2 regions of the Clostridium aquiflavi genome follow, and region 1 is predicted to be linked to the other one. Evidence: predicted binding sites of a transcription regulator. Region 1 holds the regulator's gene; the other holds the start of a gene.

The links. The regulator CtsR, encoded in region 1, represses protease genes until heat stress. The targets are predictions, from matches to a motif close to AAGGTCAANNAAGGTCAAAT.
Region 2: a site for CtsR is predicted at 9,913-9,932, ahead of clpB (ATP-dependent chaperone ClpB). Genes of this name have one in related genera too.

What each region holds. Positions count from the first base shown of each region.
Region 1 covers NZ_JAVJAN010000043.1:407-16,970, forward strand. The annotation lists gene RGC78_RS13760 (magnesium transporter CorA family protein) at 129-1,076, opposite strand; gene RGC78_RS13765 (DUF6106 family protein) at 1,357-1,833, shown strand; gene RGC78_RS13770 (zinc-binding metallopeptidase family protein) at 1,894-3,054, opposite strand; gene RGC78_RS13775 (sigma factor G inhibitor Gin) at 3,215-3,385, shown strand; gene RGC78_RS13780 (dTMP kinase) at 3,544-4,221, shown strand; gene RGC78_RS13785 (cyclic-di-AMP receptor) at 4,336-4,668, shown strand; gene RGC78_RS13790 (DNA polymerase III subunit delta') at 4,680-5,612, shown strand; gene RGC78_RS13795 (PSP1 domain-containing protein) at 5,616-6,524, shown strand; gene fdxA (4Fe-4S ferredoxin) at 6,670-6,840, shown strand; gene RGC78_RS13805 (MBL fold metallo-hydrolase) at 6,889-7,527, opposite strand; gene RGC78_RS13810 (CtsR family transcriptional regulator) at 7,718-8,173, shown strand; gene RGC78_RS13815 (UvrB/UvrC motif-containing protein) at 8,188-8,763, shown strand; gene RGC78_RS13820 (protein arginine kinase) at 8,747-9,766, shown strand; gene RGC78_RS13825 (ATP-dependent Clp protease ATP-binding subunit) at 9,797-12,235, shown strand; gene RGC78_RS13830 (NAD(P)/FAD-dependent oxidoreductase) at 12,519-13,454, shown strand; gene RGC78_RS13835 (glutaredoxin domain-containing protein) at 13,459-13,686, shown strand; gene RGC78_RS13840 (glutaredoxin family protein) at 13,780-14,007, opposite strand; gene RGC78_RS13845 (hypothetical protein) at 14,076-14,243, opposite strand; gene radA (DNA repair protein RadA) at 14,510-15,877, shown strand; gene disA (DNA integrity scanning diadenylate cyclase DisA) at 15,895-16,564, shown strand, end outside.
Region 2 covers NZ_JAVJAN010000037.1:12,985-29,548, reverse strand. The annotation lists gene RGC78_RS13090 (histidine kinase) at 1-523, shown strand, start outside; SAM riboswitch class I at 686-794, shown strand; gene RGC78_RS13085 (methionine ABC transporter ATP-binding protein) at 984-1,949, shown strand; gene RGC78_RS13080 (methionine ABC transporter permease) at 1,949-2,587, shown strand; gene RGC78_RS13075 (MetQ/NlpA family ABC transporter substrate-binding protein) at 2,636-3,466, shown strand; gene RGC78_RS13070 (YkvA family protein) at 3,956-4,918, shown strand; gene RGC78_RS13065 (ribonuclease H family protein) at 4,953-5,912, shown strand; gene RGC78_RS13060 (YtxH domain-containing protein) at 6,001-6,177, shown strand; gene RGC78_RS13055 (helix-turn-helix domain-containing protein) at 6,481-7,779, shown strand; gene RGC78_RS13050 (helix-turn-helix domain-containing protein) at 7,830-9,095, shown strand; gene RGC78_RS13045 (DNRLRE domain-containing protein) at 9,309-9,842, shown strand; gene clpB (ATP-dependent chaperone ClpB) at 9,994-12,600, shown strand; gene RGC78_RS13035 (alpha/beta-type small acid-soluble spore protein) at 13,090-13,272, opposite strand; gene RGC78_RS13030 (P1 family peptidase) at 13,454-14,422, opposite strand; gene RGC78_RS13025 (ECF transporter S component) at 14,583-15,179, opposite strand; gene RGC78_RS13020 (tRNA 2-thiocytidine(32) synthetase TtcA) at 15,583-16,449, shown strand.

The DNA of each region.
Region 1 (16,564 bases):
TTATAAAAAAGAGACTATATAGAATGGGAATTAGTATATTGTGTTAACTATACTTTAAGAATAATATAGATAAAAAAGAACCTATACTAAATAGGCAATAAAAAATGTCTATAAATATAGGATTTATCTTAATTAAACATATCTTTTTTATATAAAATAAATGCTACTATGAAACATATTCCGAATGTTAACATCATAACTATTGAGAATGCATGAGGATTATCATCGGATAAAGGTAACATAACATTCATACCAAATATTCCACTTATAATAGTAGGAATTGCCATAAGTATAGTTACAGACGCTAATACCTTCATAACTATATTTAAGTTATTTGATATAACTGAAGCAAAGAAGTCCATTGTACTAGCCAAAATATTGCTATATATTTCTGTCATTTCTATAGCTTGCTTATTTTCAATGATAACATCTTCTAAAACATCTTTATCTTCCTCATATTTTTGCATCATTTCTAACTTTAACATTTTTTCTAATGTTATCTCATTAGCTTTTAATGAAGTTGAGAAATATACAAGAGATTTTTCTAATGAATGAAGTTGAATAAGTTCTCTATTTTTCATAGACTTATGTAATCTTTTTTCAATCATTAAACTTTTTTTATCTATTTGTCTTAAGTAAAGTAAGTAATAAGTAGATATTCTATTTAATATCTGTAATATAAATCTCGATTTTTTAAATGTAAAAAATGATTTTATTCTAGCATTAGCAAAGTCAGTTATAATTTTACTGTTTTTTAAACATATAGTAACTAACAGTTTGTTAGTATGTATTATAGCTAATGGATAAGTGTCATATGTTAAAGAATTTTCTTCCATTTCTGTGAATGGTATATCGACTATAACTAATATAGCATCATCCTCAATATCAATTCTGGATGTTTCTTCATCATCTAGTGCTGCTTTTAAGAAATCAATGGAAATTCCAGTTTTCTTTGATACAAGAATTAGTTCTTCTTCAGATGGAGCTACTATGTTTATCCAACAACCATTTTCAATATTATCAATAGGTTTTAAACTTGAATCGAATTCACTCTGACTTTTATAAATTTGAATCAATAAAATCACCTCCAAATATATTATTATACTATTATACTATTATAATAAAGATATTACGAATATACTATAATAATAAATTAAAAAGAGAAAGTAGCTATTAAAATTTGAAAATCGTATTAAAACATAGAAAACATGTAATTAAAAACCCACAATTAATAGTATTCTAATATTTATAGAGAATATAAAGGAATATAGCGTTATTTAAATATAGCTTTATATTGAAAAGCTTAGTATAATCATAATGTTATTTTAAATATTTAAAGTATGGGGGAAAATATTAATGCATAAAGAGGTAGTCATAAGAAAGAAGGCACCTGTTATAGCGATAGTATTACTTATAATTACAGCAATGTTGTATTTATATCAAGGAATAAGTGTTTTAGGTATAAAAAATATAATGCTCGTTAAGTTCTATAATATGACCATTGTATTTTTAACTTTAAGTATAATATTCTTTGAGATAATGAAATGCAGAATATCATATAAGTATTCGATCATAGCGAACAAGCTTATTATTAATAAAATTTTTCATAATAATGAAAAAAACTTAGAAAGTATAAATTTAGCTGATATCGTGTATATCGGGAAAAGTAATTACATAACTAAAGAATATATTGTAAAGAGTAAGGGCAATTATTCTTGTGGAATAATTAATACGAAGAAATATTGTTGTGTATACAAAAGAGAGAATGTTTATTATAAATTTAGCTTTAATCCAAGTGATAAACTTATAAGAAGATTAAATCTTAATATTTAATTTACAAGAAATAAATGTGTTTAATATATAAATAAAGGTACTCTGTTAGAGTACCTTTATTTATATATTTTTATTATTAAAGAAATCATTTTTTACTTCATTAAGAAGATTTTCATTTTGAATTAAATCCATTCCTGTAAATGCCAGTGCTAATGCTGCATTTTTACATTGCTTAAGTGCAAATTCTGACTGAGTAGCTTTAGCAAAATCTTTTGTTCCATATTTAATGTTAGGATCATCGGTTATGCAGATATAAGGATGTATGCAAGGAACTTTATGACTAACATCACCTAAACTTAATCCTGCATATATATCACGTGGCTTTCCAATATCTATTATTCCATTTTCTTTTAGATTGTGACTAAATAATCTATTAAGAGTTCTATTAGTTATTAATTCTTTATTTGATGGTTCATATAAAGAAGTGGTATATTCTAAATTTGTTAATTCAGAAATATATTTTGCTATAGTTCTAAGCTTATTATCAGCCCATTCAGCGGTTTTATAATCGTTACTTCTAATATAAAATTTAGATTCTGCTTCAGCAGGTAATAGTAAAGGAGTATATCCTCCTTTAGATAAAATTGAATTTATTTCTAAATCTTTAGGAAATCCTTTTTTAAGAGAATTTAATATGTTTAAATTTAATAATACTGCATCTAGTGCGGTATAAGTATTTTGATTTAAAAAAGTTAAGCCATCTTTTCCTTTATATTGTATGCTTAATGGAATTATTGCTGAAGATGTTCCACTTTCATTTGTCAATACATCAGGATGAGCAAGCATTACTACATCTATATCATCAAAAACACCTTGTCTAGTCATAACAGCTTTAGTTCCACCTAAGTATTCGCCTGGACAACCTATTACGATAACAGAGCCACCTATTTTATTTATGACACTACCTAATGCTAATGCAGCTCCTATTGATATTGTACTTAAAGCATTATGTCCTGTGAGATGTCCATAATCTTTAACAGCATCATATTCGCTTAAAAAACATATTTTAGGATAGCCATTACCTTTTCTACACATAAAAGAATTAGATATATCTAAAAAATCTTCATTAACCTTAAAATTATGCTTATTTAGTAAATTACAAATATATTTTGCAGATTTAATTTCAGTATAACTTTCTTCAGGATTATTATATAAATAAGAACTTAAATCATTAAGTTCTTTATCACAAGTTGACAGAAATGAAATTATTTCTTGCTTCATAATACAACCCTCCAAATTATTATTTGATATTATTTTTTCCAATTATAAAAAAAATATTTGTTTATTAAAATTAAAAGAAAAATATATAAGCATATTTAAGATTAAAAAAATTATATATGGAAATAATTAAGCTAAAAGATATATTAGGGGGTAAAGAATTTTGGAGAATAAAGTATGTTTTTTATGTGGCAAAAAAGAAGGTAGTGGTATAATATTAAAAGGAGAAAAAATATGTTCTAATTGTGAATGTGAACTTACAAATATTAGCGTTGTAAATCCTAAATATCATTACTTTAAAGAAAAAGTTAAAAATATTTTATTTAAAAAATAAAATTAGATTTTTACTTTATTAAGATTTATTAATAGCTATATTTAATTATATAGCTATTTTTATTTTGGAAAGATTTTAGAAAATTACATCAAAATATAATTTTCAATTTAGAGTTTATATAGAAATTAAGAAATTAATTATTATGGGGGAAATTCATTATGACAAAAGGTAAATTAATTATAATAGAGAGCGGATCAGATGCTTCAGGGAAGGCAACTCAAGCTAAGAAATTATATGAGAGATTATTAGGAGAAGGATATAATATAAGAAAAGTAACATATCCTAATTATGATAGTCCGGCTTGTATGCCAGTTAAAATGTATTTGAGTGGTGAATTTGGAAGCAAACCTGAGGATGTAAATGCATATGTAGCATCAACATTTTTTGCTATTGATAGATTTGCTTCATATAATATAGAATGGAAAGAATTTTATAATAATGGTGGAATAATTATCTCTGATAGATATACAACATCTAACATGGTACATCAAGCAGTGAAAATGGATGATAAGGAAAAGAACAAGTACTTGAATTGGTTATATGATTTAGAATTTAATTTATATAAACTTCCTATTCCAGACTGTGTAATGTTTTTAGATGTTCTACCTGAAATAAGTCAAAAATTAATGAAAGATAGAAATAATAAATTTACAGGTGAGAAAGAAAAAGACATACATGAAAATAATAAAGATTATTTAGCTAAATCTTATTATAATTCTTTAGAAATAGCAGATAGATATAATTGGAATAAAATAAAATGTAATGACGGAGATAAATTAAAGACAATAGAAGAAATTCATGAAGAAATTTATAAAAAGGTTAAAAAATATATATAGTAATTTAAATTAATATTTTATAAATTAAAAATAGAAATATTTATTTATATAATCTAAGTACATATTTATGGTAAAATGATATCAAGAATAATATGAATTAGAGGTGGATAGTAAATGAAATTAGTTATTGCTATAGTACAAGATGAAGATGCAATAGATGTGTTAGATTCATTAACAGACAATGATTTTAGAGTAACTAAACTAGCTACTACGGGTGGATTTTTAAAAGCAGGTAACACTACTTTAATGGTTGGAGTGGAAGAAGAGAAGATTGACCAAGCACTGGATGTAATTAAAGAAATATGTAAAAAAAGAAAAGAAACAGTAATAGCCCCAACACCTTTAAGTAGTAATGAGGGTGGATATGTTCAACAATGCCCTATGCAAATTACTGTAGGTGGTGCAACTATATTTGTTGTAGATGTTGATAAATTTATAAAAATATAAGGAGAATAGCATTGAGAGAAATTATTGGTCATGAAAGAATTATTAATGGATTTAATCTAAGGAAAAGAAGTAATACTTTTTCTCATGCTAATTTAATTATTGGTGATGATGGGATTGGAAAAAGTTTAGTTGCAAATTATCTTGCAAATGGTATATTAGGATTAAAGGGTGATAAGGAATTTGTAGATATTATAAATTATTACCCTTTATCTTCTTCATTTGGAGTAGATGATATAAGAAATATTATAGAGGAAGTATCTAAGAAACCTTTTGAAAGTGATAAAAAAGTTTTAATACTTCATAAGTGTGAAAAGATGACTATTCAAGCCCAAAATGCATTGTTAAAAACTATAGAAGAGCCTCCTGTGGGAGTGCATTTAATACTTCTTAGTGAATCACTGGAATTAATTTTAGATACTATAAAATCACGTTGTCAAACCTATAAGTTAACACCATTATCTAAAGAAGATATTAATAAGTATATAGAGTATAAATATTCCGAAATAAGCATAGAAAATAAAAAAGCAGCTTTAGCATATAGTCAAGGTATTCCAGGAAAAGTTGAAAAATTTATAGAAGATGATAAATTAAATGATTTAAGAAATATATTATTAGAATTATTATGTGATTTAGAAAATAATAAAGACAATTTTGTTTTAAAATATAAAGAGGTATTAGCTACTTATAAAGATAAACAAAGTGAAGTTTTAAATATATTAATTTCATATATAAGAGATATTATGTTTTTAAAGGAATTAGATTCTAATGATTTAGTTGTAAATTTTGATAAACTTAAAGAAATAAGAGACATATCAATGAGAATGTCTTATAAAAAGCTTAATTCTATGTTAGAATACATAAAAGAAGCAAGAATTAGTTTAAATAATAACACTAATTATTCAATGACCATAACAGTATTGCTTATGGGATTTGCGGAGGTATAATTGATGATAAAAGTTATTGGAGTAAGGTTTAAAAAAGCGGGAAAAATTTATTATTTTGATCCAGTAAACTTTGCTGTTAAAAAAGAAAATTATGTAATAGTTGAAACTGCTAGAGGAATAGAATTTGGCCAATGTGTCATAGGAATAAAAGAGATATCAGAAGATGAAATAGTATCACCTTTAAAAGAAGTTATAAGAATAGCTGATGAAAAAGATATTCAAAAACATAAGGATAATAAGAGCAGAGAAAATGAAGCTTTAGAAATATGTTTAAAAAAGATACAAGAACATGGACTGAAAATGAAATTAATAGATGTAGAATATACATTTGATAATCATAAAGTTATATTCTATTTTACAGCCGATGGAAGAGTGGATTTTAGAGAATTAGTTAAAGATTTAGCTACTATATTTAAAACTAGAATAGAATTAAGACAAATCGGTGTAAGAGATGAAGCTAAAATGATAGGCGGTCTAGGACCTTGTGGAAGACCAATGTGTTGTTCCACTTTTTTAGGAGACTTTGCATCCGTATCTATTAAAATGGCTAAAGAACAAAACCTTTCTTTAAATCCAACTAAAATATCAGGTATATGTGGAAGACTTATGTGTTGCTTAAATTATGAACAAAGCACTTATGAAGATATTAGAAGAAGACTTCCTAAAGTTGGATCGATAGTTGAAACTATTGATGGAAAAGGTGAAGTAATAGGTAATTTAACAGTAAAAGAAAGTGTAAAAGTGAAATTAAAACGTGGAGACGAAGAAGTAATTGATATATATAAAATAGAGGATGTTAGATTAATATCTGGAAGTTATGAAGGATCAATAGATAATTCAGATATAAAATTAGAAATTGAATCTGAAGAGGATAAAAAATTGATAAAAGAGTTGATTAAAGAAGAAAATTAGAGAAATATGGGGAAAAATTTCATAAATTGCCCATATAATAGATTATGAAATTGACACTTTTATCACAAAATACTTTTAAAACATTAAAATACATGATAAAATTGTAGATGGTTAATTATCATACAATTTTAGGAGGTGTTTTTTAATGGCATTTGTAATTAATGATTCATGTGTAAGCTGTGGAGCATGTGCTGGAGAATGTCCAGTTGATGCTATAAGCCAAGGAGATGCATACTACGTTATTGATGCAGATACTTGTATCGATTGCGGTAACTGTGCTAATGTTTGCCCAGTTGGTGCTCCAGTTCAAGAATAGTAGAAAAGATCGTCTATAGACGATCTTTTTTTTTATATAAAATCATACTCAAGGTGGTGATAATAATAAAACAGAGTTTTCTTTATAAAGTTTTAAATTATCACTAGTTAATGCATTAGAGTTTATTTTTTCAACATTATCCATAGATATTAAAAAATTTTTAGGATCATCTAAATAAAGCATAGATTTAAAAGTTTTATAATGAATGGGTATTATATATTTTGGAGAAATCAATTTACTTATTTTAGCCCCTTCACTACCATTTAAAGTGAAGTGTCCTCCTATTGGAACAAGCAAAATATCTATATTTTCTAATTTAGTAGAAATCAAATCTAAGGGGATATGTCCTAAGTCTCCTAAATGACAAATTTTCAACTTATCTAATGTAAAAGTATATATTATATTAGGTCCTCTTTTTAATCCATTATATTTATCATGAAATGAAGAAAATCCTTCTATATGAATGAAATCAAAATCAAAAACCCCAGTAGTATTAATAATTTTTACATTACTATCATTTTCTTTTAAAAATGAATGATCAAAATGATTATGACTTATTACTATAATATCAGAGTGAAGAAAATCGTTATTATATCCTATAGAATCATCAAATGGATCTATTAAGATTCTTTTACCATTATTACTTGTTATTAAAAAACAAGAGTGTCCATACCAAGTTAATTTCATAATATAAATTCCTTTTGAAAAAAATATAAATTTGTATATTAAATATGTTTAACATTTAGTAAAGTTTTATTCAGATTTTAATAAAATAAATTATAGTGTTTTAAATTATAATATAATTATAGTATAATAACTACAAAGTCAAAGTAAGTCAAAAACAAAAATATAAACTGATGTTTAGGTAGGTGAACTTATGGCAAAACTTTCAGATATAATTGAAGAATTTATAAAAGAAATGTTTAATGATAGTGGAGAGAATATGGTCCTAATACAGAGAAATGAATTAGCTGATCAATTTAGATGTGCACCATCACAAATAAACTATGTTTTAACAACTAGATTTACTTATAATAAAGGTTATTTAATTGAAAGCAAACGTGGTGGCGGTGGCCATATTATTATAAAGCAATTAGACAACGATAGTTCCAGCAGAAGAGAGGAGATAATAAATCAAAGCATAGGTAATACAATAACATATCATAATGCTGTAAATATAATAGATAACTTATTTGAATCGGATATTATTACAGAAAAAGAAAGTGAATTGATGAAAATAGCTATAAACGATAGAACTTTAATTTCAGTTGAAAATAGAAATAAAATAAGAGCAGATATTTTTAAAGCAATGATTATGGTTATTTTATCTTAAGAGGTGGGGATTATATGTTATGTGAAAAATGTCAAAAGAATGAAGCTAAAATTAATTTAGTTAAAATAGTAAATGGAGAAAAAAATGAAATTTGGTTATGTGAATCTTGTGCTAAAGATATATCAGATATACCATTTATAAATTCTTTAAATGAAATTGGTGGATTACAATTTGAAAATATATTAACTGGATTTTTAAATAATCTTGGTGATAAAAAAACAAAGCCAAAGGAACTTGTTTGTCCTAAATGTAAAATGAATTATTCTGAGTTTGAGAAGACAGGAAAATTAGGTTGTAGTGAGTGTTATAGTGTTTTTTCTGAATATATAAAACCTATTGTAAAAAGAATTCATGGGAATGTAAAACATGTTGGGAAAATTCCAAAATTTGATGGAGAGTCTTTAATTAAAAGAAAAAAGATAATAAGGTTAAAGCAAGATTTACAAAATGCTATTAAATTAGAAGAATATGAAAATGCAGCTGTATTAAGAGATGAAATTAAAGAATTAGAAGAATTTATATTTATTAATAGTAAAGATAATAAAGTGTTTTTAGTTAAGGAGGAAAAAGGTAATGAGAAACTGGATTAATGAAGAATGCAACAAAGAAGATATAGTTATAAATAGTAATATTTCTTTATCTAGAAATTTAAAAGAAAAACCTTTTTCCAATAAATTAAATGAAATAGAAGCAAGAGAAAATGCAGAATTTATTTATCAAATTGTGAAAAGTGAACTTGAAGATGAATCTTGTATTTATCATTTGTGGAATGAAGACAAAGAACTAATAAATAGTTATTTAGATAAGCAATTAATAAGTAAAGAATTAATAAAGAATAAAGATAAAACAGCATTTGTTTTAAATAGTAAAGAAACTTTAAGTATTATGATAAATGAGGATGATCACTTAAAGCTAGAATGCATAACGGCAGGATTTGATTTAGAGACTGCATTTGATAATATCACAAAACTTGATGATAAAATAGAAAAACGAGTTCATTATGCATTCGATGAAAATTTAGGGTATTTAACTACATCCCCTACTAATTTAGGAACAGGAATGAGAGCATCTGTTAATATTCATTTGCCAGCTTTAAATTTTAATGATGAAATAAGTAATTTTAGCAAAGGACTAACTCAAATAGGTATGAATATGAAAGGCATATATGAAGAAGGAAATAAATCCTATGGAAATATGTACAAAATATCTAATCAGGTTACATTAGGACTAACTGAAGAAGAGATAATTGATAACCTAAAAGGTGCAGTGTTAAATGTTATTTCAGAAGAAAAGAAATTTAGAGAAGTTTTATTAACAAAGTGTAAATATGATATAGAAGATAAAGTATTTAGAGCATATGGAATTTTAACTTCAGCTATTTTACTAAGTGAAAAAGAGTGTGCTGAATTATTATCTAGTGTGAGATTTGGAGTTGAATTATCTTTATTAGATATTCCCAAAAATAAGTTAAATAAATTATTAGTATATACTAGAGATTCATCACTTCAGAACTATTTAAAAAGAAAACTTTTAAATAAGGAGCTTAACTATGAAAGAGCTAAATTTGTAAGATCAATATTAGCTCAAACTTAAATAAGAATATAAGGGAGGGATTTTTTGAGTATGGATTTTAATAAATTTACAGAGAGAACTCAATCAATAATATTAGAAGCACAAATTGAATCACAAGAATTTAAGCATGGTTATGTAGGTACAGAACATTTATTATTGGGTTTAGTAAAAGAAAAAGGACATCAATCTAAGATATTAAATGAATTTGGTATTGATTCAGAAATAGTAAGAGATATGATAAGTAGATATTTAGGCTATGGTGAATTACAAATGCCTGAAGATGATATATTATTAACACCTAGGGCAAAAAGACTTCTTGATGAAAGCTTTATAGAGGCTAAAAAATTTAGTCATAAAAATGTTAGTCCAGAACATATGTTAATGGCATTGCTTAATCAAGAAGAAGGCATGGCCTATACCATATTAAAAAATTTAAAATTAGATTTTAAAGAAATAAAAGATAAATTATTTATATTTCTAAATGGTCAGTATGTAGATGAAAATCAAGAAATTAAATCTCCAAGATCAGAAAAAACAAAAACTCCTATGTTGGATAAATACGGAAGAGATTTAACACAGTTTGCAAGAGATGGTGTGTTAGATCCTGTTATTGGAAGAGATTTAGAAAATCAAAGAGTTTTAGAAATATTATGTAGGAGAATAAAAAATAATCCTTGCTTAATAGGCGAACCAGGAGTAGGAAAAACAGCAGTAATTGAAGGGTTAGCTCAAAGAATTGTAGAGGGTAATATTCCTGAAATATTAAGGGATAAGAGAATAGTTTCACTTGATTTAACTGCATTACTTGCAGGTGCTAAATATAGAGGTGAATTTGAAGATAGATTGAAAAAGGTAATGTCAGAAATAGAAAAAGATAAAAGCATCATAATATTTATAGATGAAATTCATACAATAATAGGTGCAGGAGCAGCTGAAGGAGCAATAGATGCTTCTAATATATTAAAGCCAGCACTTTCTAGAGGAGAGATTCAATGTATAGGTGCAACAACTATCAATGAATATAGAAAACATATAGAAAAAGATTCTGCTTTAGAAAGAAGATTTCAACCTGTTAATGTTGGTGAGCCATCAAAAGATGAAACACTAATAATATTAAGGGGATTAAGAGAAAAGTATGAAGAACATCACAATGTTAACATTACAGATAAAGCATTAGATGCCGCTGTTGAGTTATCTGATAGATATGTTACAGATAGATTTATGCCAGATAAAGCTATTGATTTGATTGATGAGGCATCAGCTAAAGTTAGAATAAAAAATTTAATTCCACCTACTAATTTAAAATCAATGGAAGATAAAATAAAAGAAACAACTAAGGAAAAAGAAGAATGTATTAGAGTTCAAGATTTTGAAAAAGCAGCAAATATGAGAGATATTGAAAATAGCTTAAAAGAAGAATTAGAAGCACTTAGAAAAGAGTGGAGTGATAAAAATTCTAATAAATCATTAAATGTAGATGAAGAAGATATAGCAGAAGTTGTATCAGCTTGGACTAAAATACCTGCTAAAAAACTTACAGAAAAAGAAAGCGAAAGATTACTAAAACTTGAAGATATATTACAAAAAAGAGTTATAGGTCAAACTGAAGCAGTTGAATCTATAGCTAAGGCGGTAAGAAGAGCTAGAGTTGGAATAAAAGATCCTAATAGACCAATTGGAACATTTATATTTTTAGGACCTACAGGTGTTGGTAAAACAGAACTTTCAAAAGCATTGGCTGAAGCTATGTTTGGAGATGAAAATAGTATAATAAGAATAGATATGTCTGAATATATGGAAAGTAATTCAGTTTCTAAATTAATAGGTTCACCTCCAGGATATGTAGGATATGATGATGGAGGTCAATTAACAGAAGCAGTCAGAAGAAAACCTTATTCAGTGGTGCTTTTAGATGAAATTGAAAAGGCTCATCAAGATGTATTTAATATATTACTTCAAATTATGGAAGATGGAAGACTTACAGATTCTCATGGAAAAGTAGTTAATTTTAAAAATACAATAGTTATAATGACTTCTAATGTGGGAGCACATCAAATAAAAAAACAAAAAGCAATTGGATTTAATACAAGTATTGATAAAAATTCAGAATATGAAAAGATGAAAGACAATGTTTTAGAAGAATTAAAGAGAAGCTTTAAACCAGAATTCTTAAATAGAATAGATGATACAATAGTATTCCATAAATTAAAAGAAGATGATCTTTTAGATATAGTTGATTTAATGTTAAAATCTATTACTAAAAGACTTGAAAATAAAAATATACACTTAAACTTTGAAAAAGATAGTAAAAAATTCTTGATTAATAAAAGAATTGATTTAAATTATGGAGCAAGACCGTTAAGAAGAATTATTACTAAAGAAGTAGAAGATAAATTAAGTGAAGAGATACTTTTAGGCAATATAAAAATTGGAGATAGAATTAAAGTAAATGAATCAAAAGATAATTTAGTTTTTACAAAGCTAGATTAATAGTTTAAAAAGTTATCTTAAAATAACTTTAATGTGTTTAGGTGCATTATTGGTATTTTTAAGATAATTTTTTATTTGCTTATATCTTAGGAAAAGTGTTGATATATGCATAAGTAAAGCTGGATTGAATAAAATAATATTTATTTGTTAATAGTATTTATTAATTGGAAATTATATGATAAAATTATAAATATAATAATTATTACAAGGGAATAATTAACTTATAGAGTTTTAAATAAGCTTATGCTAGATATAAGTTTATTTAAAGATAAGAGGTGAATTTATGACTAAACAAGAAAAAGAAATAGATTTAATAGTAATTGGTGCAGGTCCAGCAGGATTAGCTGCAGGCATTTATGGCGGTAGAGCAAAGTTAGATATGATAGTTTTAGAAGAAAGAATAATAGGTGGTCAAGTAAGAAACAGCTATACTATTGAAAATTATCCTGGATTTGAAAAAATATCAGGAGCAGATTTAGCAGATGTTTTTCAAAAACAAGTTGAATCATTAGGAGTAACTATAGACGAATTTGATTTAATAGAAAATATAGTATTATCTGATGATGAGAAGATAGTAGAAACTGAAAGTTACATATATAAACCTAAGGCTATAATAATTGCAACAGGAGCTTCACCTAAAAAACTACCAGTTTCAGAGGAAGCAAAGTATGAAGGCAAAGGTGTTCATTATTGTGCAGTTTGTGATGGTGCTATGTATGAGGGAAAAAGAGTTGGAGTGGTAGGTGGTGGAAATTCGGCTTTAGAAGAAGCGATATTTTTAACTAAATTTGCTGAAAAAGTTTTTGTGATTAGAAGACATGATTATTTTAATGGAGAAAAATCTTTAATAGAAGAAGTGTTAAATCATCCTAAAATAGAGGTTTTATTTAATGAGGATTTAGTTCATTTAAGTGGTAATAACTTTTTAGAAGAAGTAACTATTAAGAATAAAAATACAGGTGAATTAAGTAAGTTAAAACTTGATGCTATTTTTGGATATATTGGAACAGAGCCTAAAACAAATGGATTAGAGAAATATTTAAAATTAAATGATTATGGGTACATAATTACAAATGAGGATATGGAAACTAAGATAGCTGGTGTATACGCTGTCGGTGATGTACGTGAAAAGAAATATAGACAAATAACTACAGCGGTTTCAGATGGAACAATAGCTTTATTAAATGCTGAAAAATACATAGCACAAAAGGAGAAATAATAATATGATAAAAATTTATTCAACATCATGGTGCCCTGCTTGTATAAAAGCAAAGAGATATTTTGACTTAAAAGGATTAAAATATGAAGAAATAAATGTTGCAGATAAACATGAGGATAGAGAAGAAGTATTTAAAGCATCAGGTCAAAGAAGTGTACCAGTAATAGATATATCGGGAAATATAATAGTAGGATTTGATAAAAAACAAATAGATGATTATGTAAATCGTTAGAATGAGAAAAAGTTATAATTTAAAAGAATAAAGACTTGGAAAATACAATTATTTATGTATTACCAAGTCTTTTGCATATTTATTAATATAAATTTATTTATTTAGGGCTTTATCTATAGATGGTTTATCAAATCCAATGATAATAGTATCATTTATATCTAATACTGGTACGCCCATTTGTTTAGATTTTTTAACCATATCTTCTCTAGCAATCATATCTTCTTGAACATTTAGTTCTTCAAAATCAACGCTCTTTGATTTTAAATAATTTTTAACTTTAACACACCACGGACAAGAATCTGTAGTATAAACTTTTACCATAATAACACTCCTTAACTAATAATAAATATTATTTAAAATATTATAATACTTAAGAAATAATATAGCAATTACTTTATTATATTATTATTTTCTAAATTAGAGTTTAAAACTAAATTAGAAAATTCATTTTGAGAGTATGTATTGTTAAAATTGTGTTGAAAAACATGCTCTTCATTATCTCTTAATATATTTTTTGAAGGAACTATAACATTATTAAAAGAATCTTTAGTTATCATATTATCATCTCCTTAAATTATATAAATAGTTTTTGTAATGAATTCATTATTTATACAAAATAGGATTTTAAATTGATAAAAAATTTTAGTTTAAATATAATGATAAATTTAATTACCAAATTTGGATGATATAATTAATAATAGTAGTTTATTAAAATTGTTAATTATAATTTTATTTAAAAGTTATAATTAATATTAAAATTTATGTTATTATAAAATTATTAATGAATATAGTGATTGAATCTTAAAATAAGAAAGGAATTTGTATGGCTAAAATAAAATCTACATATATATGTCAACAATGTGGATATGAAGCTCCTAAATGGTTGGGAAAATGTCCATCATGTAATAACTGGAATACTTTTAATGAAGAGATAAAAGATGATAGTAAAGTAGTAACTTCATTAAAAGCTAATAACATAGTACAAAATAACCAGCCTAAAAATATAAGAGATATAAAATCTGGAGAAAAAGAAAGATATGATACAGGAATAAAAGAACTTAACAGAGTTTTAGGTGGCGGATTAGTTAAAGGTTCTTTAACTTTAATTTCAGGAGATCCTGGAATAGGAAAATCTACATTGCTGTTACAAACTGCAAATAACATAGCTATAAAATATGGCAAAGTTCTGTATGTCTCTGGAGAAGAATCAGAAGAACAAATAAAGATTAGAGGAGACAGACTAGGTGTAAATAGTGAAAATTTGTTTATAATATCTGAAACAAATTTAGATGCTATTTCAATATATATAGAACAAATTAACCCTAATTTTGTTATAATAGATTCAATTCAAACTGTATTTAAAGAAAGTGTTTCTTCAGCACCAGGTAGTGTATCTCAAGTAAAGGAATGTTCAAATACTATTATGAGAATGTGTAAAGGTAAAAATATACCATTCTTCCTAGTTGCACATGTAACTAAACAAGGTGAATTAGCAGGTCCAAGAGTTTTAGAGCATATGGTTGATACGGTTTTATATTTTGAAGGTGAAAGAACAGAAGAATATAGAATTTTAAGAACCATGAAGAATCGTTTTGGAACGACTAGTGAAATAGGCGTATTTGAAATGCAACAAGAAGGTTTGGTAGAAGTATTTGATCCATCAAAAATATTTTTAGAAGATACTAGCGCTAATCAAGAAGGTTCTGTGGTTGTTGGAGTTATGGAAGGTACTAGACCTATCTTAATAGAAATTCAGGCATTAGTAAGTGAAACTAAAGCTCCAATGCCGAGAAGAACAGCTGTTGGAATTGACAATCAAAGATTAAGTTTAATATTAGCAGTTTTAGAAAAAAAACTAAAGGTATTTTTCTATAATAAAGATGTGTATGTAAATGTAGTAGGTGGACTTAATATAGATGGAACATCTGCAGATTTAGGATTAGCATTAGCATTAATATCTAGTGCAAAATCTAAAGAGTTTAAATTGGATAAAACATTAATGGTAGGAGAAGTTGGATTAACTGGAGAAATAAGACCAATATCATCAGCTGAAAGATTAGTAAAAGAAGCTGAAAAACTCGGATTTAAGAATGTAATAATTCCTGAAAGAAATTTAGATAAAATAAAAACAGACGATATAAAAGTAATAGGCATTAGACATTTAATAGAAGCAATAAATAAGATATTTTGAGAAGAACAGGTGAGTGTATGAGATTAGAAAAGGGAATGAAAATAAAAGATACTTTAAAAATTATGTGCCCAGGCACTCAACTACGGGAAGGACTTGAAAATATCCTTAGAGCTAAAACAGGTGGACTAATTGTAATTGGAGATAATAAAGAAGTAATGGATACAGTAGATGGCGGATTTACTCTTAATTCTGATTATAGTCCATCATATGTTTATGAATTAGCTAAAATGGATGGGGCAATAGTAATTAGTGAAGATTTAAAAAAAATTGTGTGTGCTAATGCTCAGCTTATACCAGATCCTTCAATTGTAACACATGAAACTGGTACTAGGCATAGAACTGCACATAGAATAGCCAAGCAAACTAATAATATAGTTATTGCTATATCTCAAAGAAGAAATATAATAACTGTATATAAAGGTGACATAAAATATGTTTTAAGAGATAGCAGCGTAATTTTGGCTAGAGCTAATCAAGCTATTCAAACTTTAGAAAAGTATGTTTCAGTTCTAGAAAGAGTAATTAACAACTTAAATCTTTTAGAGTTTCAAGATTTAACAACTTTATTTGATGTTGTTACTGCAATTCAAAGAACTGAAATGGTTATGAGAATAGTAGAAGAAATAAACATGTATATTTTAGAGTTAGGTAATGAAGGTAGACTTATATCAATGCAGCTTAATGAAC
Region 2 (16,564 bases), on a different contig from region 1:
TGATCAAGGAGCAGAAATTTCTTATCTATATGGATTGTATCTTATGAGCAAAGAAGAGAAACTTGGTGAAGCATTAGAAAATATAATAGACAACAATAATAAAGTTAAATCATCTATAGAAATAAATGGAAATGAAAATAGGTTTATTTCAAAAATATTAAAGCCAATTATAGAAGAAGAGACATGTATTATTATAGAGGACAATGCAAATAGAACTTTGTTAGAGATTTCTGAGTCAGAGTTATATATAGTGTTAAATAATATAATAAATTGTATAGATGGAAATAGAGGCTTTATAAGAATACAAACTTATAATATTTTAGATAAATTGATAATTAACATAGAGTGCAATGTAAAAGAATTATATAAAAAAAGAAAGTTTAGATTATTAAATAATGATATTAAAATAGATACTAAAAAATTAGATTTAGCTGAAGAATTATTAGAAAATCATAAAGGAACACTTTACGTAAGTAATATGTTTTATTCAAGTGAATTTGAAATAACTTTACCATTGGTTTAATGAAACTACTAATTGTATAAAAATATAATAGGTACTTATTTGTTATAATATATTACTTAAAAAAAGATATAATATTTTTGTTAAGTAATATAAAATAATATTGACAAATTTAAATTATGGAATTATAATTTGAAACATAAATTAAAAATTAATATTTGTTATATCTTATCAAGAGCGGTGGAGGGACTGGCCCTATGAAACCCGGCAACCAAATGATTACTTATCATTTATGGTGCTAAATCCTGCAACTTATGGAGTTGATAGATGAGAGGGTAAATTTATTTAGTATATTAAGCGCTAGAGATTTATTCTCTGGCGCTTTATTTATTATCTATAAAATTTATAACAAAGAAAATTTATGCATAATTTAATTTATAATTTAGTTTGCAAACAATCATCAATAAGCAAAAAGCAAAAAACATTTTAATTTAACAATAAAATGTGCAAAGGGGGGAATCTAATGATAGAAGTTAGGAATTTAGAGAAAAAATTTGGGGAAATAAAAGTATTAAGCAATATTTCAATAAGCATAGAAGAAGGAGAGATTTATGGAATAATTGGACATAGTGGGGCAGGAAAATCTACATTACTTAGATGCATAAATGGTCTTGAATCATACAATAAAGGTTCTTTAAAAATAATGGGAAATGATGTTTCTGATTTAAAAGGCAAAGATTTAAGAAGTTTTAGAAAAAAATTGGGGATGATTTTTCAAAATTTTAATCTTATGCAAAGAAAAAGTGTTTTTGATAATGTAGCTTTTCCATTAGAAACATGGGGGTATAATAAAAATTACATTCAAACTAAAGTTATGGAACTTCTTAAATTAGTGGGATTGGAGGAAAAAACAAAGGATAAGCCATCTAAACTAAGTGGAGGCCAAAAACAAAGAGTAGCTATTGCAAGAGCATTAGCACTAGAACCTAAAATATTATTATGTGATGAAGCAACTTCAGCATTAGACCCTAAGACTACTAAAGATATACTATCGTTACTTTTAAAAATAAATCAGGAACTTGGTATAACAATAGTTATTGTTACTCATCAAATGGAAGTGGTAAAAGGAATCTGCGAAAGAGTTGCATTGCTTGAAGGTGGAAATGTAAAATCTCAAGGTAAATGTGAGGAATTATTTTTAAAGCCTAAATCATCTTTAAAGAAGTTTCTTGGAGAAGAAGATGAAAATATATTACTAACAACTGGAGTGAATATAAAAGTGTTTTTCTCTAATGACTCTTCAGAGAATGCTGTTATAACAAAGATGGCAAGAGAACTTAATATAGATTTTTCTATAGTATCTGGAAAATTAGAAAAATTTAGAGATGTGATTCTAGGAGGGCTCGTTATAAATATAAATGAGTGTGATAAAGATAAAGTAATTGAATACTTAGAGAATAAGAAAATTTTGCTGGAGGTGATTAAATAATGCAAGAAATTATAATAATAGCTTTAAAACAAACATTAATAATGGTCTTAACCTCTACAATATTTTCAGTTATATTAGGTTTTGTTCCAGCAATACTTCTTACTATTACTTCAGATGATGGCTTAAAACCAAATAAATTTATGTATTCCATTTTAGACTTTATAGTAAATACATTGAGAAGTTTTCCATTTGTCATATTAATGGTAATAATTATGCCATTAACCAAGTTATTAGTTGGTAAATCTACTGGTACACTAGCTGCTATAGTACCACTTACAATTGCAGCAGCACCTTTGGTTTCAAGAATTATAGAATCTGCATTAAGAGAGGTTGACAAAGGAGTAATAGAAGCAGCAAAGTCTTTCGGAGCTTCAAATTTTCAAATAATATTTAAAGTCATGTTAAAAGAAGCAATACCATCAATTGTATCTGGAATAACATTAGCTTTAATAAGTATTGTAGGTTATTCTGCTATGGCAGGAACACTTGGGGCAGGTGGACTTGGAGATGTAGCAATAAGATATGGATATCAAAGATTTGAAACAGACTTTATGATAGTAACTTGTATAATATTAATCGTATTTGTACAATTTCTACAATTTTTAGGGAATTGTTTTTATGGAAAATTATCAAAGTAAATTTTAGATTAGTTATAAAATAAGCAATAATTTAAGGGGGAAAAATATATGAAAAAGAAATCTATATTATCAACAATATTAGCGGGAGTACTTATATTTAGTTTAGCAGGATGCGGAAGTATAAATAATGGGGTAGAGAGTTACAATAAAGATGATAAAACAATAAAAATAGGTGTTACCCCTATACCACATAAAGAAATAGCAGAAATAGCAAAGTCTATACTTGAAAAAGAAGGATATAAGCTTGAAATAATTGAGTTTACTGATTATGTTCAGCCTAATATAGCATTAGCAGAAGGGGATTTAGATGCTAATTATTTTCAGCATATTCCGTATTTAAATGAACAAAATGAATCAAAAGGATTAAATTTAGTTTATACAGCAGCAATTCATTTAGAACCAATGGGGTTATATTCAAATAAGATAAAGAGTTTAGATGAATTAGCTGATGGAGCTACAATAGCAATACCTAATGATCCATCAAATGAAGCAAGAGCATTAAAATTATTAGCTTCAAAAGGAATTATAAAAGTATCAGATGGTGAATTAATTACACCAAAGGATATAACAGAAAATAATAAAAATTTAAAATTTAATGAATTAGAAGCAGCAAGTATACCAAGGGTACTGGATGATTCTGAAGCAGCTGTAATAAATGGAAACTATGCAATACCAGCAGGATTTAATCCATTATCAGATCCAATAATAAATGAAGATAAGAATTCTGAAGCAGCAAAACCTTATTCAAATATAATTGTTGTTAAAAAAGGTGATGAAGAAAAAGAAAAAATTAAAGCATTAACTGCAGCATTCACTTCACCAGAAGTAAAGGAATTTATAGAAAAAGAATATAATGGTGCAGTTATACCAGTATTTTAATTATTAGGTTATGTTTTAAATAAGTGTTTATATGCATAAGCAAAGTGGACTGAGTAATTGAACTTAGGAATACTAAAAATGGGTATAGTCCCATTTTAGCTTGCTCCCAATATAAAATTGAGACAAGCAGTAAATGTGACAATACTCATTAACTATTCTCAAAGTCCAATTACAATGCCACTTTGCCTATTGCATATATAAACACTCTACTAAAACATAGCTAAGTGTTAAAATTTAACAAGAAAGTGGAAAGTTAATGTATTTAATATTTTATTTACATTAACTTTTTTATTTTATAAATAGTATTTAATATAATAAGATTAATAAGTATATTAAGTAAAAAATATAATTTATGTAAATTATTAGTATTATACAGATAAATAAGATATTATTTAATTTATTACCTAAATATAGTATAATTTTAATAATAGATAAAAATAAAATTGTATATGTAAGTTTAAAAGAATATTCTTAAAAGGAGAATATATTATGAAGATATCTAATATTAAAGTAAAATTACTAGGTGAAGATTTACTTAGCATTATAAATGAATTTGTAAAGATTGATGGATTGTATATAAATAAAATTAATATATCTAATGGAATCATAATAGAAGGAAATTTCAAAAAAGGAATTAATGTAGAATTTTCTTTAAAAGTTGAAATACTTAAATTAATAGATGGAAAAATTATATGTAGATTATCTAATTTTAAGGTAATGAATTTAGGTCTTTTTAGAATGATAAGAAGTTTTATTTTAAAAAAGGTAATTAAGGATTTTAATGATAAAGGTATAACGGCAGAAAAAGATAAAATATCAATAGATATAAGAAAAATATTATATGATATTCCATTCGTTGACTTTACGTTGAAAGAAGTGTTTGTAAAGGATAAAGAACTTTGGGTTGATTTAGAAGAAATTAATATTTCTTTAAATGGAAACTTAATTAAAGAAAAAGTTATAGAAAAGGTTGAAGAAAACGATATAGAACACTGCAATGAACTGATTATTGTTAATAAGGTAAGAGATAATTATTCATTAGGAAGAGAATTATTATCAAATAAGTTACCTGAAAAAACTAAAAAGTTTAAAGAATATATATTCCTTTTACCAGATATAATATCTTTAATATATAGATTATTAAAAGATAGAAGAGTTCCAATAAAAACTAAATTAATATTATCATCGGCTATTGCATATATAACATTACCAACGGATATAATACCAAATAATATACCATTTATAGGATCAATAGATGAAATTGGAGTAGCATTTTTTGCATTAAATAACATTATAAATGATGTTCCTATGAATGTGATTATAGAAAATTGGGAAGGTAAGAATGAAATAGTTACAGTCTTAAAAAGTGGTTTGGAATATTTGATAAACTTTACAGGTGCTAAAAATGTTGAGAAATTATGTTTAGTAATAACTGAATTAACAACATTATAAGATTAAGAGTTTAATTAGTGGAAGGAATAGAACAGTGGGAAAAAAAGTTTATGCGATAAAAGAAGGTTTTGACTTTAAAAATAATAAAAAAATAGAAGATAAAATAGTTGATACTTGGGCGGAATGTTTAAGCTATGTTAAAGGCGTAAAAAATGCTAAATATAAAAGTTTTACAGATATATCAGAAGCAAAACAATTTTTAAATAATAAAAATAATTTAATAAGTAAGTTAGATGGAAAGTACCCTGAGGATTGCTTACATATATATGTTGATGGCAGTTATAACATTGGTACATCACAATATTCTTATGGTGTAGTTGCAGTTAAAGATAATGTTGTTGAGTATATTGATAGTGGAATTGGAGAAAGTAATCATACTAATAACATAAGACAAATAGCAGGTGAATTAAAAGGTGCTATAAAAGGGGTAGAGTATGCTTTAAGTTGTGGAGAGAAAAAAGTGGTTATTTTTCATGATTATGCAGGTATTTGTTATCATGCGACAGGTGCATGGGAAAGAAAAGAAGCATCATCTAAAGAATATTATAAAAGAATGCAGGAATTAATGAATAGTGGTATAGAAGTTATATTTGTAAAAGTAGACAGCCACACAGGAGATTTTTTCAATGAACTTGCTGACGAAAAATGCAAAGAAGCTTTAGATATAAAGTCAGATAAAGTTGTTGAAAAGTGGATTAAAAATAATGTGGTAAAAGTTATAAACAAAGAGTTAAAGTTAAGCATAGAAGCATTAATATCAAACTATTTTGATAATGTAGTAGTTATTAATGATAAGAATAGCATTGATAATTATAAAAGTGAAATTATTAATAGAAATGAAGTTAATGTTATAGAAGATAAGTTTGAGAATATGATTGATGAATATAAAATTGATAAAGTTAAAGGTAAAAAATTAATTTCTAAATTGTTAAGTAAACAAAAAGAGGAAATGATTTTATATTTGTTAGAAAATAAATGTAAATTTATAAAATAAGTCAATAATTTCTTGGAATAAATTTAAAAAAAATACACAACCTATTTATAGAATAATTAATATAATAAAAATATAAGAGGTGTTTATTATGGGTAAATTTACTAAAGGGATTGTCGCAGGAGCATTAATTAGTACAGCAGTAGGAATGGTAGTTATGCCAAACTTAGATCGAAGAACTCAAAGAAAAATGAAAAAAGCTGGAATGAAAATGAGAGATATGGCTGAAGATACATATGAAAATATGATGGGTTGTTGTATGAAATAAAAATATATTTATTAAAGGAGCTGTTACAAAACTAATTTGAAAGTTAGTTTTGTAACAGCTAATTTTTTTGTCTTTTTTGTTCTCAGCAAGAAATTTTATAAGAAAATTTTAAAATAGATGTTTATATTATTAAAAGTTATATAAAAAAATATATTAAATATAATGTAATTACATCAATATTGCATAAAAATGTAAAAGATACATAAAAAATAGAAAAATAATAATAATTTGGTGTAGTTTATTGTGATTTTATGGTATAATTATTAATATAATAATTCTTGGTATAGAAAAGAGTTGAAAAATGTGGAAATCCTGTCATTAGGTGAAAAAATAAAGACGCGACGAAAAGAACTAAATATGACATTAAAAGATTTAGCAAAGAATAGAATAACTCCTGGTCAAATAAGTTTGATTGAATCAGGAAGGTCAAATCCATCAATGGACTTGCTTGAATATTTAGCAGCAACATTAAATATAAGCATTGAACATCTTATGGAGTCAGAAGAAAGTCAAGCTGAAAAAATAAGTATTTATTACGAACAAGTTGCAGAATCATATATATTATTAGAAAATTATGATATTGCACAAAAATACATAGAAAATGCTTTGTATTATTCAGAAAAATATAATTTAGAATATAGAAAAGCAAGATTGTTATTTATAACAGCACAAATATATATTTATAAAAAAGATTTTCAAATGGCACAGAAGTTTTTCTTATCTTCTAATGTTATATTTATTAAAAATAATAATTATGAACAAATAATAAAAACGTTTTTAAACTTAGCTAAAATAACAATAAATTTAAGAGCATATCATTCTGCTAGTAGTTATTTAAGACAAGCAGAAAAAGTATATTTAGATAATAATATAGAGGATGATTTTCTATTAGGAGAAATATACTATAATATGGCACGGACTTATTTTAATATAGAAGATTTAGATAAAGCATTAGAATATTCAAATGTTGCCAAGAAAAAATTAGAAAGAACTTATAGTGATAGGGGTTATGCAAAAACATTACTTGTTTTAGCTGAAGAATTCAATAAACGAGGAGATTTATCGAAAGCTACTAAATACTCTAAAAAGGCATTAGAAGTGTATAGAAAATTAGAACATAAAAAGAGTGTAGTAGAAATAGAGCATAACTTAGGTAAATTATTTTATGAATTGGATGATTTAGAAGAATCGTTTAAGCATTATAAAATATCCCAAAAAGTAATTAATCAAAATGAATTTGAAAATGAAGTAGATGTTTTAATAGACATATGTAAGTCACATATAAAACTTAAGAATATAAAAGAATGTAGAAAAATAGTAGAACAAATTGATAAAGTTATAAACGAAAGCGATTTTGATAGATTAATAGAATGTAAATTAATACAATATATAATTTTTAACATATCAGAAGAATATGAAGATGCCCAAAAAATGATCATGGAAGCATATGCTAAAGCTAAAGAAAGCAAAAATTTATTAAAAGCAGGCGAAATAGCCATGAAAATAGGTAAGCATTTTATGGATAAAAAAGATGAAAATAGAGCAAGCAATTATTTAAATGAAGGAATTAAATTTTTTGAAGAGTTAGGATTAATAAAATAAAATTAATTCATAGTATATAATGAATCAATAAATATAAATGGGTGATTTAAGTGGAAATATTATCTACAGGGGAAAAAATAAAAAGGGCTAGAATTTTTAAAGGCATTACATTAAAAGACTTATGTGGAACTAAAATTTCAATTTCTAAAATGAGCTGTATAGAAAATGGAAAAGTTAAGGCTGATAAAGAATTATTAGAATATATATCAGAAAAAATAGGAATTGAATTGAATTATTTAATACAAGATGTATACGATCAAATATCAAATAATTTAGAATTAGTAAAAAAGACATTGTCTTCAGATCCAGAATGCGAAAATAAGCTGAAATACAACTTAGAATATTCCTTGAAATATAAATATAATGATTTAGCATTTGAATTAATACATATACTATTTACTTATTATGTTGAACAAAGTAAAGTTGAAAATATTCAATTAATAGTTTCTCAATATTATGATTTATATCAAAAAAATAATAATATTGAAAATACATTAATATATTTTAAGGATATGGCTAGATACTTATATGAAAATAAAGAGTATTTGGAATCAATAGCGTACTACAATAAATTAAGAGAAATTCTAAATCAAGAAAATAAAGAAATAGATGGAGAAGAGTACTGTTTAATTTTATATAATGAGGCTATTTGTTATCAAAGATTAAATAAATATGAAGAAGCATATGAACTTTTATCAAAAGTAATTAAAGAGATTGATAAAATAAATAGTGACTCAAATAAAGGGAAGATATATCATGCATATGCAACTTTATGTATTAAGTTAAATAAAGAGTATGCTGAAGACTTTAAAAATAAAGCTTTTGAATATCAAAGGCATAATCCTATAACTTTAGCATTATCTAGGGGAGATTATGGTAAATATTATTTTCAAATAAATAATAGGGAAAAAGCCATACAAGAAATAGAAGAGGGGATAAAGACATTCCCAGATCATAATAAAGAAAAATATGTAGAGTTTTTAAATTCTTGTACTAAGATTTTAATAAAGAATTCAGAATTTGAAATTGCATCTAAAATGGCAGATGAATCTTTAAATATCGCAATTTCTACTGATAATATATCTTTATTAAAGAAATCATATTATTTAAAGGGTACAATACTTCAAAAATTAGGAGATTATGTACAAGCTGAAAAATATATGAACATAGCATTAGATGCTTTGTTTAAATCTGGTACGAAAGAAGAACGTAAGGAAAGATATATAGATATGGGAAATATGTATTATAAACTAGGTTCTATATCTGATTCATTAAAATATTTTAATTTAGCTTTTTGTGTAGATAAGAGAATATAAAAATTAAGGGGTATCTTTTACTGCTATTAAATATCAAGTTAAATTTAATATTTATGAACATTAAATTTAAAAAAGTATGTATTTATAACATGTTTATGTTAACTAGTATAAACGTGTTATTTTTACATACATAATAATTTTGATAATGTGAATTAAAAGTTAAATATCTTCATAGATATAGATTAAGAAAGATAATTTTAAAGGAGCGGTTTGATGAAATTAATTTCTGTTTACCCTTCATCTATATCTGTGATCAGCAAAAGATTTAATGAAGAAAATTTTTATGAAAATAAGTATTTACCAGTAGGAAATGTGGTGGGAACTGACAGTAACGTTTTTAGGACACTAATGATGTTTGATATAAAAGATACGGTATTAAACACCTATAAGATAAAATCTGCAACATTAAATTTATGTGTAGAAAAAAATATTTATAGTTTTAGAAAGGTTTCAGGGAATAAAGTGTTCCTAAATAATAATACTGAAGAATATAATCCTTTAGGGGTTAGTTGGAATAATGCACCTAGTTATGAGTACACAGGCAATTTCTTAATTATTGAAGGAAATAAAGATAAGAATTTTATAAGTGTAGACGTTTCCAATATAGTTAACAAGTGGTTTAATTATTATGATAAGAATTTTGGATTAACAATAACAGGCATGGAAGATGTAGAGAATTGTATAAGTATATTTTCTTATTCTAGAAATAGAAATAAGCCTTATTTATCATTGGAAGTTGAGGCGTAGAAAAAATAATGTCATTAAAAAGTTCTATTAAAGATTCAGTTTAATAGAACTTTTTTATTTTTAAAACATACTTTGACTTTCTTTGACCTTTGTATTATTATATATTTAAAGAACAAAATATATAGTGAAAATAATAGAGGAGGCAATAATAATGAATATAGAAAAAATGACATTAAGAGTACAACAAGCTTTAAGTGATGCTAATGTTATAGCAGTTAAATACAATCATCAACAAATAGATGTAATTCATGTTTTTTCTGCTCTAGTAAATCAAGAAGATGGATTAGTACCTAATATTTTTACTAAGATGGAAATTCAAGTAAAGTCTTTAAAAGATAATTTAGATAGAGTAATTGATTCAATGCCTAAAGTATTAGGTGAAGGTGCATCAAATGCAGGTGTTTATATAACACGAAAAGTAGATGAAGTTTTAATTAAAGCAGAGGAAATATCTAAGCAATTTGAGGACTCTTATATAAGTGTTGAGCATTTAATGTTAGCTATAATGGATATTGAAAAAAATGGAGAAGTGGCTAAATTATTAAATAAATATAATATTACTAGGGATAAATTTTTGAAAATTTTATCAGAAGTTAGAGGAAGTCAAAGAGTTGATACGCAAGATCCAGAGGGAACTTATGATGCACTGGCTAAATATGGAACTAATTTAGTAGAGTTAGCTAAAAAGCATAAATTGGATCCTGTTATAGGCAGAGATGAGGAAATAAGAAGAACTATAAGAATTCTGTCAAGAAGAACTAAAAACAACCCTGTTCTTATAGGTGAACCTGGTGTTGGTAAAACAGCAATAGTTGAAGGTTTAGCTGAAAGAATAGTTAGAGGTGACGTACCCGAGGGGTTAAAAGAAAAGATTATATTTTCTTTAGATATGGGATCATTAATAGCAGGGGCTAAATATAGAGGTGAATTTGAAGAAAGATTAAAAGCTGTTTTAAAGGAAGTTCAAAATAGTGAAGGTAGAATAATTTTATTTATAGATGAAATCCATACTATTGTTGGTGCAGGTAAAACTGATGGGGCTATGGATGCAGGTAACTTAATTAAGCCATTACTTGCAAGAGGAGAACTTCATTGTATAGGTGCAACAACATTTGATGAATATAGACAATATATTGAAAAAGATAAGGCTTTAGAAAGAAGATTTCAACCTGTAATAATAGAAGAACCTACTGTTGAAGATACAATTTCAATATTAAGAGGATTAAAAGAAAGATTTGAGATACATCATGGTATAAGAATACATGATTCAGCAATCGTATCAGCTGCAAAATTATCAGATAGATATATTCAAGACAGATATTTACCAGACAAAGCTATCGATTTGATTGATGAAGCAGGTGCTATGATAAGATCAGAGATAGATTCTCTTCCAACAGAGTTAGATATAATAAGAAGAAAAATATTTAAACTTGAAATTGAAAAGGAAGCTTTATCAAAAGAAAAAGACGAAGGGTCTAAAAATAGATTAGTAGATTTAGAAAAAGAATTAGCTGGACTAAAAGAAGAAAATGATGAAATGACAGCTAAATATGAAAAAGAAAAAGTGCATATAGTTGTTTTAAAAAATATTAAGGAAGAATTAGATGAAGCTAGAGGAGAATTAGAAGTTGCTCAAAGAAATTATGAATATAACAAAGTAGCTGAAATTCAATACAGTAAGATTCCAGCATTAGAAGAAAAACTTAAAAATATGGAATTAGAAGTTAAAGAAAATTATGAAGGTGCTCTTTTAAAAGAAGAAGTTACAGAAGAGGAAGTTTCACAAATTTTATCTAAATGGACTGGAATACCTGTAAGTAATATACTTGAAGGTGAAAGAGAAAAACTTTTAAGATTAGAAGAAGAGATGAGCAAAAGAGTAATAGGTCAAGATGAAGCTATTGAGTCTGTTACAAATGCAATTCTTAGAGCTAGAGCAGGGCTTAAAGATATTAATAGACCAATAGGATCATTTATTTTCTTAGGACCAACAGGAGTAGGTAAAACAGAACTTGCTAAAACTTTGGCTAGAAATCTATTTGATTCAGAAGAAAATATTATTCGTATTGATATGTCAGAATATATGGAAAAACATTCAGTATCAAGATTAGTTGGAGCACCTCCAGGATATGTAGGTTATGATGAAGGCGGACAATTAACAGAAGCAGTTAGAAGAAATCCATATAGTGTAGTACTTTTTGATGAAATAGAAAAAGCACATGATGATGTTTTTAATATATTTCTTCAAATTTTAGATGACGGTAGATTGACTGATAATAAAGGAAAAACAGTAGATTTTAAAAATACTATAATTATAATGACTTCTAATATAGGGAGTAATTATTTATTAGAGAATAAAAGTGAAGATTATATTGAATCAAGCATAAAAGAAGAGGTAATGAATCAATTAAAATTAAGATTTAAACCAGAATTTTTAAATAGAGTTGATGATATAATAATGTTTAAACCATTATCAGAAAATGGAATAAAGAAAATAATAGATATATTCTTAGATGAGGTTAAAAATAGATTAAAAGATAAGAATATAGAACTAGAAGTTACTGATTCAGCTAAATCAATAATGGTTAAAGAAGGCTATGATCCAATATATGGGGCAAGACCTCTTAGGAGATATATTCAAAATACTTTAGAAAATAGTCTTGCAAGAATGATAATTAAAGGAGATTTGATTTATGGATCTAAAGTAATAGTTGATGGATGCAATGAAAAAATAATATTGAAACCTGTAAATAATTAAGTTTTATTTATTAAAAATATTTTAATAATATAATTCGTGAAATTAGAACTTCTGATTTAAATTATATTTACAAACTTTATAATAGGCCCTGTTTTAAATGCGTGTGGATATATGCAATAGGTAAAAATAACATTGTAATTGAATTTTTAGAACACTTAATGAGTATTGTTACATTTACTGCTTGTCTCAATTTTTATATTTGAAACAAGCCAAAATGGGACTATACTCATTTTAGTATTTATATGTCCAGCTTTTCTTATGCACATATCAACACCATGCTAAAACAAAGCCTTATGATAAAGTGTAAAAGGAGATAGAATACTCCTTTATATTTAATAAATTGTTTTATATACGATTTATTTTAAATGAGAATTTGTTTTATCTGAAAAATTTCAGTTTTTCATAATTCTATGTTTAAAATGAAAGTCATATATTAATTTATTAATATTAGAGTATATCTATCTCCTCTTTTGGTACACAGTCAGAATACTATTTTATGCCAGATTCGTATTGTTGTACCATTCTCTTAACCATTTCTCCACCAACGCTTCCACATTGCTTAGAAGAAAGGTTACCATTGTAATCAGTAAATGGAACACCCATTTCATTTGCTACTTCATTTTTGAATTTTGCTAACCCGTTTTTTGCTTCTGGTACTAATGAATTTGCCATAATATATTCCTCCTTAATCTAATTATAAATAATTTTTATTTGCTAAGCTTTTCTGCTTTGCAGTATTATTTTGTGCCATATGATAAAATATACTCTATGTAATGAGAGGAATATCAGTAAAAATTAATTATAAAATCCAATAAAATACATTTTAAAATAAAATACAATAATAATATTAAATTTATTCAATTATATCTCTAAAACTAGGTACTCCAAATAATGATTTAGCAGATTTAACTCCTCTTAAAATAGCTTTTTCCATTACTCTTGCAGCCAACATCCCAACGGTAGTAACATCAGAGTTAACTTTATTAGTTGCCATTGTAAATATTGTATCTCCATCAAACATAGTATGAGCTGGATACATGGTTCTAGCGTAACCATTATGAGCCATAGAGGCAACTTTATTTGCTTCTGCTTTAGTGAAATTTGCATTAGTGGCAATTATGCCAATAGTAGTATTCCCTTTAAATGGATTGATAGGATTTTTTAAATTAGATAAGATTAAATTTTCTGTATTTAAAAAATTATTATTTTTACGATCATAAGCTCCAGAAATTATATTTAAATTTTGAGGATCTACTACATCACCTAAGCAGTTTACAGCTACCATTGCACCAACCTCTAAATCTCCAACTTTAATAGCATAAGTACCAAGCCCACCTTTCATTGAAAAATCTGGTCCTAAAAATTTTCCAACAGTGGCACCAAATCCAGCACCTATATTACCGTTTATATCATCATAGTATTCTTCAGAATTTAAACACGCTTTAATTCCCATAAATTTATCAGGTCTTACTTTAGGATTGCCAAAAGCTAGATCAAACAATACTGCTTGACATACTATTGGAACTTTAGCAACGGTTACATCAAATCCAATATTTTTATTTTCTAAATAGTCCATTACACCACTAGAAGCATCTAAACCAAAAGCACTACCACCAGATAAAACTACAGCATGAATTTTATCCACCATTTCCATAGGATTTAATAAATCTGTTTCTCTTGTACCAGGTGAACCACCACGAACATCAACACCACCAGTTGCTCCATTTTTACAGATGACAACGGAACAACCAGTTCCACCTTCTTTATTTTCAGCATGTCCTATCTTTATACCATCTATATCACAAAATCTAATTTCTTTCATAAAAAATATCTCCTCTAGATTTTAATTAACTGTACAGCTTTAATTATAAATACATCAACACTCTGATAAACAGAGCCTAATTTTTAATATTGTTTATAATAAATAAAAACAATGATAGTAAAAATATATATTTATTTTACATCATTGTTTTTTATTTTAATTAATTATTTCTATTTATTTTTAATATTGTCATTACTACTGGAACTGAAATTAGAGCACTTACAATAGCCTCTATAGAGCCATTAAGTGTGATAACACTACCAATTCCTATACCTGCAGCTTGTCTACTAATTCCTAACACATGAGCATACTTTTCTAAATAAATTATATATGTTAAGCCCATAACGCCAATTGTATTAGTTAGTGTTCCAAGTATAGCAGCAGCACCAATACTAATGCTTTTATTTTTTAACTTATTTTTTAAGAATGTATATACGTAGTATGATACTATACCGATTAAAACTCTAGGTAATATTGCAATTATAGGGTTCCAAAATATAAATGATGTTGGCATTGGCGCTGTGAAAGCTTGATACATTGAAAATAACCCAAATACTCCACCAACTAAAGCACCAACAACAGGTCCCTCGATAATTGCACCTATAATAACAGGTATATGCATAATAGTAGCTTTGACAGGTGGTATTGGTATAAATCCTAATCCTGTTAAGCCTAAGAAAATAGAAATAGCAGATAACATACCTACCATAGCCATTTTTCTAGTTGAAAATTTTGTTTTTACATTAACTCTTTCCATAAAATGCCTCCGTTCTTATTCCCATTTTTAATTAAGGATATAATTCAGAAAAATTTAGTTACTATTTTTTCTGTTCAGTTTCTAGATTAAGAATACCGACAATGTAATTTTATCATGTTTCCAAAAATATTCAACAAGAAATTGTTAAAAATTTATCTAAGTTTAAACTTTTACATAAAAATTAAAAGGTTAATAAGTAAATAATAATTAAAATTAGTATATTTTTACCCGTATAATGTAAAAATTATGTTAAGTATAGTAATTTTTATTGTTAATTAAATAATAAATAATGTTAAAAATTATTTGTTATCTATAATGGTATTTGAAAAATTCTAGAGAAATAATTATTTTTAAATTTATATAAATGATGTTATAATTACTATGAAAAAATGAGGTGTATATTATGAATAGTATAGCAGGTAAAGGTTGTCCGACTATTATACCGGATGAAGAAAAAAAATCATTAAAAGATATTGAAAGAAGTATAGTAAAAACATATAGAAAACATGTTTGGTCTAAGTTTGTAAAAGCAATTAAAAATTATGAACTTATTCAAGAAGGAGACAAAATTGGAGTAGCCATATCAGGAGGAAAGGACAGTCTTCTTATGGCAAAATTATTTCAAGAACTTCAAAAGCATGGTCAAATGAATTTTGAAGTAGAGTTTATAGCTATGGATCCAGGATATCATCCACATATAAGACAATTGTTGTTAGATAATTGTGAATATTTAAATATTCCAATAACTATTTATGAATCAGGAATTTTTGATGTAGTTGATAAAATGGCAAAGGATTACCCATGTTATTTATGTGCTAGAATGAGAAGGGGTTCTCTATATAATAAGGCTCAAGAGCTTGGATGTAATAAGTTAGCTTTAGGACATCATTATAATGATGTTATAGAAACAACGTTATTAAATATATTATATGGTGGTAATTTTAAAACAATGCTACCAAAGCTTAAATCAGCAAATTTTGAAAATTTAGAATTAATAAGACCAATGTATTATATTGAAGAAGAATACATAAAGAAATTTATTAAAAGTACTGGAATTGCTCCATTAAATTGTGCATGCATGGTAGCAGCAGAAAGAACAGGAAATAAGAGATATGAGATAAAGGATTTAATTGCACAATTAAAACAAAATTTTGATGGTGTAGATAAGTCTATATTCAAATCTGCCGAAAATGTTAGTATGGATTCAATACTAGGATGGCAAAAAGGAGATAAAAAGTATTCATTTTTAGATGTATATGACGAAGAGTAAATAGAGGTTGTCTTAATTTTGACAACCTTTCTTTAATATAAAATTATCAAAAATAATTGAAAGTAGTTATTTTTAATAATAGAATAAAAAGTATACTATAAATAAAAGTGAAATA